DNA from 3 places in the Brachymonas moutaii (nom. illeg.) genome. Region 2 is predicted to be linked to each of the others. Evidence: riboswitches for the same ligand, from Rfam matches in the RefSeq annotation. Region 2 holds a riboswitch; each other region holds the start of a gene.

Region 1 (5,537 bases), on a different contig from region 2:
GGTTGCTCGATCTGCATGTGCTGCACTCCTCAAAAAACATCCAAAAAATGTCGCGGGCTCTGTCTGCCTGTGCCGACACGCGCCCGCAGTCTCTGCATGGGTCCCGTGGCGCTCAGGGCCCTGTGGGCGCCTTGAGCACCAGCGGCAATCCTGCCGCCATCAGGGTCACATGGCTGCACGCAACGGCCATGCGCTGGTTGAGCCGCCCCAGTGCGTCCACGAAGGCACGCACCTCCGCGCCCAGCGGAATCACTCCGAGACCGATCTCGTTGCTCACCACATAGACCGGCCCCGGGCAGGCGGCCACCGCACGCACCAGATCGTCTTCTGCCGCGCGCATGTCCTGCGCTGTCTCCTCACCCCCTTCGCCGCCACGCAGGCGTGCGGCATCCGGCGCCTCGCTGAGCTGCTGGGTGAGCCACAGGGTCAGGCAATCCAGCACGATCGCCGTATCGGCCGCACCATGCGCCCGCAGCAGGGCCGGGACATCCAGCGGCCGCCCGTCCTCGCCTGCCTGCAGCGTCGCCATGCCCGGCACCCGCCGGGCCCGATCCTGCTGATGCCGCGCAATGCGCCGGCGCATTTCCTCGTCCCAGGGCATCGCGGTGGCCAGATACAGAGCGCGATGGCCCGGACCACGCGCCAGCCAGGCAGCCGCAAGGGTTTCTGCCCGGGCCGTCTTGCCGGACTTCTGCCCTCCCAGAATCAGCTCGTGGTGCACCGGATTCATGCCCCAGTCTCCACATGGTCAGGCAAAAACAGCGCTGCTGCCGCCTGCGGACTGCTGGCAAACCAGGGGTGGAAATAACTCGCCCGCACATTGCCCTGCGGCCCTGTCCGGTAGAACGCCTCGCCAGCCTTGCTGCGACTCGTCACGCGCGGACTGACCGTGCGGGCCGCTTCGGCCTCCGGCGTGTCCAGGGTCGAATAGTGAAAGGTATGCCCCCGCAGCGGCGGCGCATCGCATCCGGGCACCGCCAGCGCCTGCGGCCCCAGCCCCTGAAGCCGTCCATGCATGCGCACCGTCCCGGGCAGCACACCCCACAGTGGCACGGCAGCTTCCGGTTCCGCGCCCGCTGGAACCAGACCCTCGGCAAGCGCCATCATGCCGCCGCATTCGGCCCACACCGGCCGCCCCGACTGCACATGGCGTCGAATGCTCTCGCGCATGCCGGTCTGGGCCTGCAGCGCCTCCAGATGCAGCTCCGGATAACCGCCCGGCAGCCACAGCGCATCGCACGCCGGCAGCGCCGCATCCTCCAGGGGAGAAAAAAACACCAGCTCGGCACCCAGCGCCTGCAGGGTACGCACATTGGCCTCGTACAGAAAGCAGAACGCCGCATCCCGGGCCACTGCGATGCGCACGCCCTCCAGGCTGCGCGGCTCCGCGTGCAGCCAGGCGTCCAGAGGCGATGCGCCCTCCTCTGTGCAGCGCAAGCCCACGGGGCTCTCCAAGGCCTCTGGCTCCGAAGGCTCCAGCGCCGACGGGAACTCCGTCATCCAGCGACTCGGCACAGACTGCCCCTCATCGGCCACCAGCGGCATGTCCGCGAGTGCATCGGCGGCCAGATCGAGCCGTGCCAGGGCATCGGCCATCTCGGGAGCCAGCATCAGCCCCAGATGCCGCTCGGGCAGAGAAAAATCGGCGTTGCGCATGATCGCGCCCATCCAGTCGTGTGGCTCCCGGAGCCCTCGGCGCAGCATGTCGGCATGGCCACTGCTTGCCACCCGGTTCGCCACCACGCCCGCCCAGCGCACCCCTTCGCGGTAATGCGCCAGTCCATGTGCCAGGGCCCCGAACGTGCCCGCCATGGCATGGGCATCGATCACCGCCAGCACCGGCAGGCCCAGCCGCACCGCCAGATCCGCACTGCTCGGCTCGCCATCGTAGAGACCCATGACGCCCTCGATGAGAATCAGGTCATTGCAGGCAGCCGCCTCGCGGAGCATGCTTCGGCACGCCGCCTCGCCCACCATCCACAGATCGAGCTGATACACCGGCTGGCCGCTTGCGAGCGCATGCCAGCCCGGATCAATGAAATCAGGTCCACACTTGAACACCTGTACCCGCAGGCCACGCCGCGTCCACCAGCGTGCCAGCGCCGCGACGAGCGTGGTCTTGCCCTGCCCCGAGGCCGCAGCACCTACCAGCAGGGCCGGACACGCCACCGTGCCCGCCTGCGCAGAGGATTTCGCCATGATTCGCACATATCCATCCTGCAGCCACACCCATCGCACATGGGCATGCCGCCTCCCACGCCACCAGCCACCCCGCCGGCGCGTGCGCACGAACACCCTCCCTGCCGGGGCTTGGGTGTCCTCCCATGCTGGCCGGTCTCCGGGCTGACGGCGAACCGACGGCACCTTCCCGGGCGAGTGGGCGCTCTCCCAGTGGCATGTGGCCGTGGCTGCAGATCGCGCTCCCCAAGGCATGCGATCCGCACCGTTTTACCGTTGCGGGGGCAGCGCAGGCCGGGACAACGCGCACACCCGCTCTTCGGTGGCGTTCTCCTCCTGCTTCCCGTTTCACCCACGAACCCGTCTGCATGACCGATTCTCGGAATGCCTGCCGACATCGTCTGCTGCGACAGACACCACGCGCGCGATGCGCATGCTTCTACAGGCAGAGCGCCGGCCCGGGGAGATGCATTTCTCTCCAGATTCCTGTGGGCACCAGCAAATCGGCATTCTAGCCTGCCCATCACGGCCCCTGCTCCCTCCCCTGCGGATCAGGGCGCATGGACTACAATGACAGGCATTCAGAGGCCCTCTCCTTCAGCCTGCGGCGGCATGCGCAGGCTGCCTCTTCGCCGCCATGACATCTCCGCACACATCCCCTCTTCTCGATCAGGTTGCCGACCGTGTCGAGCAGCTGCTCACGCGCCATCATGCGCTGCAGCAGGCGCACGACCTCCTGCAGCAACAGGTCATCGAACTTGGACAGGAACGCGATTCGCTCAAGTCCCGGCTGGCAGCTGCACGCGCGCGCATCGACTCCCTCCTCGACCGCATCCCGGTGGATGCCTCCCCCATGCATGCGCCCGTCCTCCCGCCGACGGCCTGGGGAACCCCCGACTCGGTGGATGCGCCGCTCCCCTCCCCCACCGACTCGGCAGCCCCATCCGAGTCCGCCAAGGAACGCCCCGATGAAACAGCTTGAAGTGCACATCATGGGACTGGCCTACATGCTGGGCTGCCCCGATGGCTCCGAGAGCCTGATGCTCGAAGCCGTCCAGAAGGTCGATACCGCCATGTGCCGCATCCGCGATGCCGGCAAGATTCGGGCCCGTGACCGCATTGCCGTGCTGGCCGCGCTCAACGTCGCCTATGACCTCCTCGAACGCGAACAGCTCGCCGCCCGGGAAGCCGCACAGGCCGCAGCAGCCAGTGCCGAAGAAACAGAGTCCACACTCTCTGATGACGCCCCCACCAGCGAGGCCCCAGCCACGCATCCACGCCTGCAGCACCTGCTCGGCGAAATGGAGACCGTGCTCGGCGCCCCTCCCACAGAGCCCGCCGCCGAGGCACTGCCTTCTTCCTCCGGCACCGACTGACCCCTGCATGCCCCCAGCGATGGCTGGCACACAAATTACATGTTCCGCCTGTCTCCAAGGCCGCAACCTTGCCCTACAATGGGGGCGTCTGCACCGGTTCCGGCTTTATAGTTCCTTGAACCAATGCTCTTTGAGCTCGGGCTTGGTATATTGCCCGGCCAGCGTGACCATCTCGCGTAGATGGACCCACGGCCAGTGCTGCCCTCGCCCCCCTGAACCCTCGGTTCAGGATGCGGTCGGTTCCCGTGCAGACACCTCATTCCTCACACCGCTCGCGGTGTTTTTTTACGCCCATCGTTCTGCGGCGCCATGGCGGTGTGCCGCCTCTTGCCATGATTCTCGAACCCCTCACCATCGTTGAACTGGCCGGTCTCGGCCTCATGGGAGGCTTCATGGCAGGGCTCCTGGGCATCGGCGGCGGCATGGTGCTCGTGCCCTTCATCAGCTGGATCATCGTCGCCCACGGTGTGGAGCAGGGTCTGGCCGTCAAGATGGCCATCGCCACGTCCATGGCCACCATCTTCTTCACCTCGATGTCGAGCGTGCGCGCCCATCACCGCCGCGGCATGGTGCGCTGGGATCTGGTCAAGGGCATCGCGCCCGGCATCATGATCGGCGCACTCATCGTCAGCATCGGCATCTTCTCGCTGCTCAAGGGCGCCTGGCTCTCCCTCATGTTCGGCGTGCTGGTCACCGTCGCTGCCCTGCAGATGCTGCTCGACCGCAAGCCCAAGCCCACCCGCCAGATGCCTGGCCCCGGAGGCCAGGCTGCTGCGGGCGGCATGATCGGTTTTCTCTCCGGCCTGCTCGGGGCTGGTGGCGGCTTCATCAGCGTGCCCTTCATGACCTGGTGCAACGTGCCCATCCACAACGCAGTAGCCACCAGCGCTGCACTCGGCTTTCCCATTGCAGTCTTCAACGTGGTGGGATACATCGTCAGTGGCTGGCAGGTGGCCGGGCGCCCCCCCTACTCGCTGGGCTATGTCTGGATTCCGGCCGTGCTGGCCGTCGCCAGCTGCAGCGTGCTCATGGCTCCGGTGGGGGCACGCACGGCCCATGCGCTGCCCGTCAAGGCCCTCAAGCGCATCTTTGCCTGCCTGCTCATCGTGCTCGCGGCCAGCATGACCCGCGAAGGGCTGCGCACGCTCGGGATACAGATCTGACGTCCGAACCGCACGTGGCGCTCTACACCGAGAGCGCTCCATGCCATCGCGCCCGCAGCCTCGGACTGGCGCGATGCAGAAGATCCGGTTTGCGCCACTAGAGTGCCGGAGTGGCACACCACGGGGCCTGCTGATGCATGAGCCCCATCCACAGCGCCACCCCCGCAGTGACAGCCAGCGCCAGACCCGCCAGCCGGATGCCCCACTGACCCTGCGTGCCACCAAGGTGAGGCACCCGCAGCAGCAGCCAGGGCCCTGCCATCAGCGACACGCTGGTTCCCAGCACAAACAGCACCATCACGGCAGCCCCCTGCCAGACCTCGCCGGTCAGGGCTGCCACCATGAGCGCCGAATACAGCAGGCCACAGGGCAGCAGGGCCCACATCATGCCGATCAGCACGGGCCCTGCCAGTCCACGACGCTGCTGAAGCCGCTTGAGACGCTCCCACACCCTGCGTGCGGAGCGATCCAGCCACAGCGGTTGCCTCCCCTGCACCAGCAGCACCAGCCCCAGCAGCAGGGCTGCCACGTGCAGCATGCTCCAGAACGGACGCAGGGCTGCACTGTGCACGGTCATCCATCCCAGCCCCTGCATCGAGGCGGCCGCGACTGCGCCCAGCGCGCCGTAGCCGATCACCCTTCCTACCTGGAACAGGCCCATGGCCAGCGTCTGGCGTCCGCGAACCGGCCCAGCCGCATGACCGATCCCGGCGCAGGCCGCACCGCACATGGCAATGCAGTGTGGCCCTCCGGCCAGCCCCATCAGAAATGCCGTGGCGGCAAGCGAGAGCTGCATCGACACGCCGTCAGATGATCTTGG
Region 2 (5,537 bases):
TCGCGCCAGCGGGCCGCGAACTGTTCGATTTCGTCGTTGCCGCCCGCAGCGCGCGAGCCGTGACCGACCAGGAGAAGAGTGTCTTGCATGGAGTCAGGTTCCGGAATGTTCCGTGGGCGGAACAGAAGCGGCAGAGGATGCCGCAGAAATTGCAGGTGCGGACTCGGCAGGGGGCGCGTCGTGCCCCGCAGCGGCCGGAGCCGGGGATGCTGGCGTGCTCGCGCGCCGGAAGCGGTGCGTGAAGCCCGGATCGTAGAGCTTGGAGCGGGCCAGCGTCTCCCACTGGCTCGCGCCCAGAGTGGGACTCGCCACGATCATGGCCTGGCTCACGATGCCCGCCTCGCGGCAGCGCTGCCGGATGTCGGCCAGCGTGCCGCGCACGACTTTTTCCTGCCCGGGCCAGCTCGCCTTGTGCACCACCAGCATGGGGCTGTCATCTGCCCATCCGGCCGCGCGCAGGCCGGCTTCGACCTTGTGCAGCAGCGTGATCGACAGGAACAGGCACAGCGTGGTGTGGTGTGCGGCCAGCGCGGCCAGGTCCTCGCCCTCGGGCATGGGCGTGCGCCCCTCCACGCGGGTGAGAATCACGGTCTGCGTCACCTCCGGCAGGGTCATGGACTCGCCCGCCGCCGCCATCGAGGCCATGGCCGAGGACACTCCCGGCACCACGGCCCAGGCCACCCCCGCCGCATCGAGCGGGCGCGTCATCTCGATGAGCGCGCCGTACAGTCCCGGATCGCCGGTCTGCAGCCGCACCACCGTGTCGTGCTGGCGGGCGCGGGTGATGAGCCATTCGGTCATCTCCTCCAGCGTCATGTCCTTGGAATCGCGAATCTCGCAGCCCGGGGGGGTATAGCGGGTGGCCGCCTGGTCCACCAGCGACCCGGCGTAGAGCACGGCACCGGCCCGCTCCAGCAGACCGCGTCCCTTGACGGTGAGCAGTTCGGGGTCTCCGGGACCGGCTCCCACGAACCAGACTTGCGCTTGCGCGGCATCCATCATGCCGGGCCTCCTTGTGGTTGAGAATGAAGAAAGAATGCATCGGGCAGTGCCTGCACCGCCCCGAGCAGGGCCGCCATGCTGCGCACCGACGGTGCCGCCGGCAGCAGCCCCCGCCTCACCAGCGCCGCCTGCCACTGCGCTGCCTGGGGCAGCGGCTGGCCTGCGGCCTGCAGTGCCTCGGCATGGTGCGGCAGCTCCGCCGCCGGCACCGAGGCCACGCAGCGCCCTGCCCGCAGCAGGTGAATCGCGTCGGCCCAGCCATAGGCAAAATCCACGTCGTGGGTCGAGAGCAGCACCGTCATGCCGTCCGCCACCAGCCCGTCGAGCAGCGCCGCGAGCTCCTGCTGCATGCCGGCATCGAGCCCAGCCATGGGCTCATCGAGCAGCAGCAGCCGGGGCCGCATGGCCAGCACGCCGGCAATGCACACCCGCTTCTTCTGCCCGAAGCTGAGCTGGTGCACCGGCTTGCGCGCCAGCGCCGTCATGCCCACGGCCTCCAGCGCCTCGGCCACCCGGGCGCGCACGGTGGCTTCGTCGAGCCCCAGATTGAGCGGCCCGAACGACACATCCTCGATGACCGAGGCCGAGAACAGCTGGCGATCCGGATTCTGGAACACCATGCCCACCTCCCGCCGCAGCGCATGCAGCCCCCGGCGGCCATAGTCGAGCGGCGTGCCATGCACGCGCACCGCTCCCGACGCCGGCCGCAGCAGGCCGTTGCAGTGCTGCAGCAGCGTGGTCTTGCCCGCGCCGTTGGCGCCCAGCAACGCATTGCGCGTGCCGGAGGCAATGGCCAGGGTGCAGACATCGAGCCCGGCGCTCCCGTCGGGATAGCGGTAGGACACCTCCTGCGCCTCCAGCAGCAGATTTCCCTCCGCCGCCGTCATGCGAGACCTCCGCGCAGGGCCACCATGCCCGCCAGCAGCACCGCTCCGGCACAGCCCGCCACGCGCAGATCGCGTCGGGCATGGGCATAGTCGGGTGCCAGAAAATTCAGCGGGCCGTCGCCATTGCGCGCGCTCGCCGCTGCCTGCAGCGCCAGGGCGCGGCTCCAGATCTGCGCGGCCAGATTGGCCGCCAGCAGCGCCAGCGACCGCACCGAGCGCCGGAAAGGCCCATAGCCCAGCCGCGCCGCCTGCGCCGTGACGCCGTCGTCCCACGCCTCCATGAACACGAACACCATGCGGTAGCACAGCACCATCACATCGACCAGCACCTCGGGCACCCGCAGCCGGCGCGCCAGTCCGATCAGGTCACTCAGCGGCGTGGTCAGCACCAGCCCCACCATGGCCGCCAGCGCCGCCATGGCCCGCGTGCCCGTCAGGGCGGCCTCGGGCCAGCCGGCCGCATGCCAGTGCACCTCCGGCCATCCGCCTGCCGAAGGCGCCACCGCCACCAGCAGCGTCGCGCACGACAGCACCACAAAGCTGCCCGCAGGGGCCACCACCCGCGCATACAGCCGCGCCGGCACCCGCGCGCCACCCAGCGTCACCGCCGCCAGCAGCGCCGCCAGCAGCAGCTCGGCCTTCCAGTCCGGCGCGACAAAGGCCGCCGCCAGGCCACAGCCCGCAAACAGAGCCTTGGCCACCGGTGTCACATCGCGCCAGCGATTGGCATAGGCAGCCTGCTCAATCCACACGGGCCACTCCGGCGGGGCCCGCAGCAGCAGAGGTACGCTCCTGATGGGGGGACTGCTCCGGCGCATGGCCGGCTGCCTCCCGCTCGCGGCGCTGGCGTTCGCGTTCGCGATGGCGCGTCACCGACGCCCCGAGCCAGTAGCCGATCACCCCCGCCCCAATGGCCGCCTGCAGCGCAAACAGCATCGAGGCGATTTCGGGCCCGGGCTCCATCAGGGGCGCAAACCACGGGCGGTAGTGCGGTGCAATCACCGTGATGGCGTCGCGCGCTGCATCGTCCGACCCGCCAAAAAGCGCCTGCGCCTTGCCGTCCGGCCCCAGCGCCGGCGTGCGCACGAACAGGAGCGGCGCCACGGTCAGCACCACAACGCATGCCGCAATGATCCAGAATTGCCGCTTCATGCCCGCACCTCCTGCCCTGCATACAGCGGCAGACCGCGCAGATCCTCGCCCTGCAGGCGCGTCATGGCCTGCACCACCAGCACCGTCAGCAGCCCCTCGCTGATCGCCAGCGGAATCTGCGTCACGGCAAAGATGCCGCCGAACTTGAGCATCGAGCCCGCCACCCCGCTGACCGCATCGGGAAACGCCAGCGCCAGCTGCAGCGAGGTCACCACATACGTCACCAGATCAGCGAGCGTCGCCGCCAGAAACACATTCACGCTCAGCGGCAGGCGCAGCACGCGCCCGACGCGGAACACCGCCGCCGCCATGAGCGGCCCGGCAATGCCCATCGAGAACAGATTGGCCCCCAGCGTCGTCAGCCCCCCATGCGCCAGCAGAAGCGCCTGGAACAGCAGCACCACAAAGCTCACCGGCACCATCGCCAGCGGCCCGAACAGCAGAGCACCCAGCCCCACTCCCGTGGGATGCGAACAGCTGCCCGTGACCGAGGGCAGCTTCATGGCCGAGAGCAGAAAGGAAAACGCCGCCGACACCCCCAGCAGCATGCGCCGCTCCGGGTGATCGCGCAGACTGCGGCGCGCCGACCAGATGCCCGCTGCCAGAAACGGCGCCGAAGCCGCCGTCCATGCCACCGCGTGCTTGAGTGGCAGAAAACCTTCCATGATGTGCATTCGAAACCTCCCGTCGAACCGTGTGATGTGAAAGACACGAGCGCACCACGGCAACAGGAAGATGGGAAGGGAAAGTCTGGGCAGGCCGGCACGGCAGCCGCGCCCCGCCGTTTCCGCAGGGAGGAAACACAGAGGCGCACGCCAACGCGCGGCAGCAGACTCCCAGATCCCCCGGGGAATGGTGCTGGCTCGTCGCGGGCCGGTATTCTGGCTTGCCCTCTTCCTAGTCCGCGCCTTCCCGCGTCGGAGGACGCAGTGGCGTGAGGCGGAGTCGTCAGGCTTACAGCAGCGGGGGCTGCGCCGGAATGGCCACTAGCTGCATGGCGTCACCGGCTTCCCGTTTAACGCAGGCGCCAGACCCGAAGCCCGGCAACCCACGCACCCGTGCCGCCATTATAGGAAGGGAGGTGCGTGCTGGGGAGGGTGCTTGGCTGCGAAGCGGGCTGCCTCGAGCAGCCACTCCCCTGCGTCACCCTGCAGCCCCTTTCGCCCGGAGGTTGCCAGCAGCTCAGGCTCCAGGCACCATGCCATCCCAGACGCAAACAAAAAACATTGACACATGAGCGCAAATAATGCACACTCATCACAAAGGAGATAACCTCATCTGTCTCATCAAAATGGAGAAAGTGATGGCAACACTGTTTCTGAACGTGGACGACTCCCTTCTGTCTCGCGCACTGCTGAACAGCCAGGAACAAGGCATCAGCCTTGAGGCCTGGGTACATGAGGCGCTCAAGGCAGCCTCCCTTAGCCAGGCTCCCGATGCCCCGCACAAGACCGTGAATGTGGACAGCCTCATCTCTAGGCTCTTGGAGAAGGCACGCGCCGTAAACATCAAGGGCGAATTCACTCTGAACGAATTATGCGACGACAGTGACTGGAATGCACTCACGAGCGGAGAGCGCAAAAGCTTGGGCAAGGCCTTTCGCAAAGCCCTTGAAGACACCCATTCTCATCCACCCATTGCCAGGTTCGTGAGGCGCAACAGCGCCAACAAAGCCATTTATCAACGTATCTGACATCCACACCACAAAGCCCCAAGGAGTATTTGCATGTTGAAAGCTGCCTACCTGAGCGCACCCCACGTCCAGGATTTCATCGCATGGGTAAGCAATAACCTGTGCAACAGCACTTTCGCTCACAGCTACATCAACCGCAAGAGCAAAAAGGCCTGGAGCTGCAGCAGCCTTTGCGATGCGTACCACAAGTACCACTGGCCGGCCACTCCTACGCCCTTGGTGCGCGCGCATTCTTCGGTCACTGCCGGCACAACCTTTGCCACCAATGCAGCCATTCTGAGCGTGCTGCAAGCTGAACTGAATACCGGGCTGAGCGCGAACAACCTCAAGCAGGTCACTGACGCCGCAGTGGATGTCATGACCTGGGGCGGTGTACGCCTTGGCAATGTGAGCTGGCTGCTGCGCCCCTCTACTCAAAAGGAATTGCTGGATATTCTGCAAACGACCCGCACGGCACTCAACTCGGGGGATACAGGTCACCCTCCACTCACTGCATCTTCCCTGCGCTTCAACGCAGGCATGTCGAAAATCTACTCACTGATCTGCGATGACTTCATCATCTATGACAGCCGCGTGGGTGCAGCTTTGGGATGGATGGTGGTCAAATTCTGCACCAGCCACCACCTTCACGCAGTACCTGCCGAACTGAATTTCCCCTGGTCTCCCGCCAAGGAATCTGCCCATGCCCTGAACCCCAAACAGCGCAATCCAAGCACGACGCTGTTGCAGTTTCAACGTCTGAAGTCTGGCCCGCACCATGCAGAATGGAACTTGAAAGCCAGCTGGATTCTGGACGCAATTTT
Region 3 (5,537 bases), on a different contig from region 2:
GTGATGTCCTTTTCGGCTTCGGCCACGCATTCCTGCACCGAACGCACGCTGGAGCCGATTTCGAGGCCCATGTCCCAGCAGCTGCCCACGAAAGCCTCGATGCGCTGGCGCAGGTCGGCCCCCGCTTCCTGCATGGGCATGGGCAGGAGGATGAGCACATCGACGTCCGAGTAGGGGTACAGCTCGCCTCTGCCGAAGCCCCCCACTGCCGCCAGCGCAACCCGTTCGCGGTCGAGCCCGTGCTGCTGCCACAGGGCCGTGAGCGAGTGATCGGTGAGTTGCGCCAGCCGGTGCAGGATGCCCATGATGCTGCGCATGGCGCGCACGCTGCCGGATTCATCGGCCAGCGGCGCGAGCAGGGCCTGCTTGGCGGCCTGGTAGTCCTGGCGCGTGAGCGGGGCAGGGGCGGAGAAGGGAGACGGAGTGCTCATGGGAAAGGGGAAAAGGCAGATTTCTCGGAGGACCGGAAAGGAGTGGCACCGGCAGGTTGACCAGGCACTCCGGAGAGGTGCAACTCCGTGGCAAGCAAGAAGCGCACCAGGGCACTGCCTCCCCGGACAAGGCCACAGCGTCTGCCGGCCGAGCACCGGGAATGGGCATCAGGTCGCAGTGGCGTGCACAAAGTCGGGCAGCGCGGGCATGCCGGGCGACAGGGTGAGCACCTCATAGCCCGTGGGCGTGACGACCACGGCATGTTCCCATTGGGCCGAGAGGGATCGGTCCTTGGTGACGATGGCCCAGCCATCGGGACCTTCCTTGATCTCGCGGCGGCCTGCATTGACCATGGGCTCGATGGTGAAGATCATGCCTGGAACCAGTTCCTCCATGGTGCCTGGCCGGCCGTAGTGCAGCACCTGCGGATCGGTGTGGAAGTCGCGGCCCACTCCGTGTCCACAGAATTCGCGTACCACGCTGTAGCCGTGGCTCTCGACGTATTTCTGGATGGCGTGGCCCACGTCTCCCAGATGGGCTCCGGGCCTGACTTCGAGAATACCCTTCCACATGGATTCGTAGGTGACGCGGCACAGCCGGCTGACGTAGGGGGGCGCGGCATCCTCACCGCCCACGATGTACATGCGGCTCGAATCGCCATGCCAGCCGTTGAGGCGGGGAGTGACGTCGATGTTCACGATGTCGCCCTTCTTGAGCGGCTTGTCGTTGGGAATGCCGTGACAGACCTGGTGGTTGACCGAGGTGCACATCGATTTGGGATAGGGGCGGTGGCCGGGAGGCGCGTAGTTGAGGGGCGCGGAGACGGCACCGTGGCTGGTGGTGTATTCCTCGCAGAGGCGGTCCAGCTCGTTGGTGGTGATGCCGGGGACGACATGGGGACCGAGAAAGTCCAGCAGTTCGCCCGCAAAGCGGCATGCCTTGCGCATTTCCTCGATTTCTTCAGGGGTATGGATGATGATGCTCATGCAGGAGATTATCCGCGCATTGCCCGTGCATTGCATGACGAAGGTTGCCGTTTCCATGCACTTGGAGAGGGATGGGAGCGCATCGCCGATACAATGGAGAGTTCCTGCACCGAACCCTCACCGCTGTGAGGCGGGGCAGGAACGAGAGAATGCCAGGTGCCCCGCAAGGGTTGAACGGGAACCGGGTGCGCGCCTGCAGGGCGCCATGCCCGGACTGCCCCCGCAACGGTGGGTGAGTGTGGGCGTTTCATGCTGCGCGACATGGTCCATGCCGCGCGGCAGCCACTGTCTGGGTCGTGGAGTCCGTGCAATGCGGTTCTCTTGGATCGACATCGGATGGGAAGGCGAAACGTCAAGACTCACGAGTCCGGATACCGGCCTGGCATGCAGCGTGCTGCCGCTTCAGGGTGCGGCAGCCAGTATCTTGACCGTTTGCGGGGAGCAGACCGGGAGTCCGTCTTCGGGGTGCGGCATGGCATGAAGCCATGCACGTCCGTGCAGAGGGTGTCCGTGCGTTTCAGTTCAGGAAGCGCGCGGGGGCCGGCATGGGGGTGCAAGGCAAGGCAGTGCGGGGCACTCCGGCTGGCGTGTTTTTCCGGATGCGTGCAATGCGGTCATACACCGTATCGACAATGACACATTCCATTTCTATGTTCCGGCTGGCAGGGCTGCTGTTCTGCCTCAGTCCGGTGGCGGCTGCCGTGGCGCAGACTTCGGGCACTGCGGCGGCACAGGCATCGGCAGGGGAGGCACCGCGCGATTCCGCCGACGGGGGCGATGCCCCGGAGTACAACGTGGTGATCACCGGCTCGCGTGCCGAAATGTCCGTGAAGGACACGCCCCAGCGCATCGAGGTGGTGACGCGCAGACAGATCGAGGCGACGCCCCATGCGGAGCTGGCCGATCTGCTGGGCAAGACCACGAGCGTGGACATCAAGCAGTATCCGGGGCTGTCCTCGGCCGTGGGCATGCGCGGATTCACGCCCTATAGCCCGATGGTGGGCGAATCGCTGCAGACGCTGGTGCTGCAGGATGGCATTCCGGCCATCGTCAACGAGCTGAGCATGATGCCCACCGCTGGCGTGTCCCGCATCGAGGTGCTGCAGGGGCCTGCGTCGTCCCTTTATGGCTCGCAGGCCATGGCAGGCGTGATCAACCTGATTCCGGTGCGCCGCACGGGTGCGCTGCAGGGTGGTGTGGAGGTGTCTGCCGGCACTATGGGCCAGCGCGAGGTGCAGGGAGACATTGGCGGTGCACTGACACCCTGGCTCAATTTCGACTATTTCGGCGGATGGCACCGTCAGGGCGATTACAGCTACCCGGGAGGAACGGCGCATCCGAGCGGCTATGACACCTACCACCATGACCTGCGACTGGGATTCAGGCTGGCGCCGCAGTGGCAGCTCGACGTGCGCGCGGATCTGTTCAAGGGCAACGATGTGGAGAATCCTGGAGCGTTGCCTGGCTATTCGGGCACGCCGACGGTCAAGGACATGACCCATCGGCTCTACAGCGCCGTGCTCAGGGGGGATGTGGGCAACCATGCACTCAGCATCACGGGCTACAGGGGTGAGGAACATACGTCCATGGACGACGTGGCCACCGATGGCTCCAGGACTCCCTCGTTCCAGTCGGCACTGGACTGGCATGGGGTGCAGCTCAAGGACGAATGGCAGTGGCACCCCGGTGCGGAGCTGGTCTACGGGTTCGACTACCAGGTACAGAAGGCGCGCTCGGTGAGCTACTGGTATGGTTCCCCGTCGGTCTACCAGCCAGACAGCCGACAGGAAAACGCTGCGCTCTATGCCCAGCAGAACGTCCGCTTCAACGACGGACGCACGTCGGCCTATGTGGGGGGACGATACGACCATTTTCGTCTGTCCACCCTGGACACGGATGACTTCCCGGACAACGCTCCGCAGAGCCGCAACTTCCACCAGTTCAGCCCGAGTGCCGGCATCCGCCATGCCCTCACGCCTGCACTGGCGCTGCATGCGACCATCGGCCGGGGCTATGCGGCTCCGAGCGCCTGGAAACTTGCGGGCAAGTATTCGAGCTACGGCATGGACTACCAGGGCAATCCGGCGCTCAAGCCGGAGAGCAGCGTCAGCGCCGACATCGGCCTCTCGGCAGAGCAGGACAACTGGAACGCGGATGTGACCCTTCATGACACGCGCGTGCACGACAAGATCGTGGCGGTGACGCTGCCGGGCAATGTGTCCTCGTGGACCAATGCCGACAGAGCCCGGATGCAGGGCATGGAGCTGAGTGGCCGCTGGCGCATCACCCCGGCGCTGGATCTGGGGGTGGGCTACAGCTACAGTTTCCGCGCGGAGCAGAACAACGGCTCGGGCTGGACGGATCTGGAATACGTGCCGCGCCAGACGCTGCGGGCCTCGCTCGATGGCCACTGGGGCAATGTGGGAGCCCATCTGGGAGCCCGGTATGTCGGCCGCACGCTCAAGACTGCCTACTGGGCGGACTGGACGAGCACGCTGGGCCAGCAGGGTGGATATACCCTGTGGGATGCCAGCATGAGCTGGAAGCCGGCAGCTCACCAGACGGTGCGGGTGGCGGTGGACAACCTGTTCAACCGCGCCTACCAGGTGGTGCCGGGCTACCCCATGCCGGGGCGTGAGGTCAAGCTGACCTATCGTTGGGACTTCCTGTAAGGCAGGGCGGACGATGCGCAGGCCAGGGCGACTCGGCAGGGCGGCAGGAGCGGTGCGCTCCATGGGGCGCAGGGGGCGGTGCCTGCCGGCGGTGCTCATGCTGGCAGCTGCACTGGCCGGATGCCGTGACGCGGCTGCGCCTGTGGTCCCCGGGCCGCAGGCCAGTTCGCAAGGGAAATCTGCCTCCTCTTCTGCGGCGCCGGCTGCAGCCCGGCCGCAGCGCATCGTATCGCTCAATCTGTGCGCCGATCAGCTGGTGCTGCAGCTTGCCGATCGCCATCAGGTGGTGGCGGTGAGCGAGCTGGCCCATGACCCGCGCATGTCCATGCTGGCCGAGCGTGCCCGCGGCATTCCCGGCGTGCGAGGCGATGCGGAGAGCATCCTGCGGCTGCGGCCCGATCTGGTGCTGGTGGGCCGGTACACCACACGCTACACGGCTCAGATGCTGCGCCAGCTCGGTGTGCGCGTCGTGGAAGTGCCGCTGGCGAATTCGCTGCACGAAGTGGCCATCCAGACCATGGTGGTGGCCGAGGCTGTGGCGCGACCCGAGCGGGGGCGTGCGCTGGTGGCGCGCATGCAGCAGGAGGTACAGGCTCTGCGCGCAGCACGTGCACAAGAGTCCGCCACCCTGCAGCCTGTGGCAGCAGAGCGCAGCTGGATGGGCTATGGCAGTGGCACGGGCACCATGTTCGATGAGCTGCTGCAACTCGCTGGATACCGGAATGCCGCAGCCATGGCCGGATTGCGCGGATACGGGTATCTGCCCATGGAACGGCTGGTGGCCACCCAGCCGGATCTGCTGCTGACGCCGGACTATGGTCGGGACGAGCCCAGCATCGAGTTCCGGGACCGGCTGCCGGTGGCGCTGGCCCACCTGAGGCTGGGAGAGATGGTGGTTCCCACGCGCATGACCATTTGCGGAGGCCCCTGGAGTCTGGATGTGGTGCGCATGCTGGAGGCCCGCAGACATCTGGTGCGCAAGGAGAAGTCGGCATGATGGAGCGTGATGTATCTGCCGGAAAAACCTGCTTCGGTGGCACCGCAGCAGCCAGCCGGATGAAGCTGGCGGGCGCGGGAGCAATGCTGGGGGGGCTCATTTTGCTGTCGCTCGCGATCGGGTATGTCAATCTCTCGCCCTGGCGGCTGCTGAGTGGAGTCTGGGCGGGGGAGTGGGTGCCCACGCGCATTCTGATTGATCTGCGTTTGCCGCGCACCGTGTTATGTGTGGCCGTGGGGGCGGCACTCGGCATGTCGGGCGCGGCGCTGCAGGGGCTGTTGCGCAATCCGCTGGCCGAGCCGGGCCTGCTCGGCATCACGAGCGGGGCTGCGCTGGGAGCTGTGGTGGCCCTGTATACCGGCCTCGCCCAGCTCGCCATTCTGGCCCTGCCGCTTGCCGGCATGGCAGGCACCCTGCTGGCGGTGCTGCTGGTACTGGCCCTGGCGCGGC

Evidence for each region. Region 2 has a riboswitch for cobalamin ahead of ACP2WS_RS05315 (energy-coupling factor ABC transporter permease). Riboswitches for the same ligand answer to the same signal wherever they lie in the genome.
Region 1: another riboswitch for cobalamin. It lies ahead of ACP2WS_RS07620 (cobyrinate a,c-diamide synthase); the one in region 2 lies ahead of ACP2WS_RS05315 (energy-coupling factor ABC transporter permease).
Region 3: another riboswitch for cobalamin. It lies ahead of ACP2WS_RS01575 (TonB-dependent receptor plug domain-containing protein); the one in region 2 lies ahead of ACP2WS_RS05315 (energy-coupling factor ABC transporter permease).

The regions. Positions count from the first base shown of each region.
Region 1 covers NZ_JBNGEN010000005.1:134,698-140,234, reverse strand. The annotation lists gene cobO (cob(I)yrinic acid a,c-diamide adenosyltransferase) at 1-17, opposite strand, end outside; gene ACP2WS_RS07625 (bifunctional adenosylcobinamide kinase/adenosylcobinamide-phosphate guanylyltransferase) at 113-730, opposite strand; gene ACP2WS_RS07620 (cobyrinate a,c-diamide synthase) at 727-2,199, opposite strand; cobalamin riboswitch at 2,313-2,557, opposite strand; gene ACP2WS_RS07615 (cell division protein ZapB) at 2,816-3,160, shown strand; gene ACP2WS_RS07610 (cell division protein ZapA) at 3,147-3,554, shown strand; gene ACP2WS_RS07605 (sulfite exporter TauE/SafE family protein) at 3,887-4,717, shown strand; gene ACP2WS_RS07600 (sulfite exporter TauE/SafE family protein) at 4,815-5,513, opposite strand; gene hemN (oxygen-independent coproporphyrinogen III oxidase) at 5,524-5,537, opposite strand, start outside.
Region 2 covers NZ_JBNGEN010000003.1:68,660-74,196, reverse strand. The annotation lists gene ACP2WS_RS05340 (sirohydrochlorin chelatase) at 1-89, opposite strand, end outside; gene cobM (precorrin-4 C(11)-methyltransferase) at 94-1,002, opposite strand; gene ACP2WS_RS05330 (energy-coupling factor ABC transporter ATP-binding protein) at 999-1,889, opposite strand; gene ACP2WS_RS05325 (energy-coupling factor transporter transmembrane component T family protein) at 1,886-2,641, opposite strand; gene ACP2WS_RS05320 (energy-coupling factor ABC transporter substrate-binding protein) at 2,631-3,041, opposite strand; gene ACP2WS_RS05315 (energy-coupling factor ABC transporter permease) at 3,038-3,706, opposite strand; cobalamin riboswitch at 3,896-4,116, opposite strand; gene ACP2WS_RS05310 (DUF1413 domain-containing protein) at 4,333-4,734, shown strand; gene ACP2WS_RS05305 (hypothetical protein) at 4,768-5,537, shown strand, end outside.
Region 3 covers NZ_JBNGEN010000001.1:345,391-350,927, reverse strand. The annotation lists gene glnD ([protein-PII] uridylyltransferase) at 1-431, opposite strand, end outside; gene map (type I methionyl aminopeptidase) at 600-1,418, opposite strand; cobalamin riboswitch at 1,556-1,815, shown strand; gene ACP2WS_RS01575 (TonB-dependent receptor plug domain-containing protein) at 2,051-4,090, shown strand; gene ACP2WS_RS01570 (ABC transporter substrate-binding protein) at 4,188-5,087, shown strand; gene ACP2WS_RS01565 (FecCD family ABC transporter permease) at 5,084-5,537, shown strand, end outside.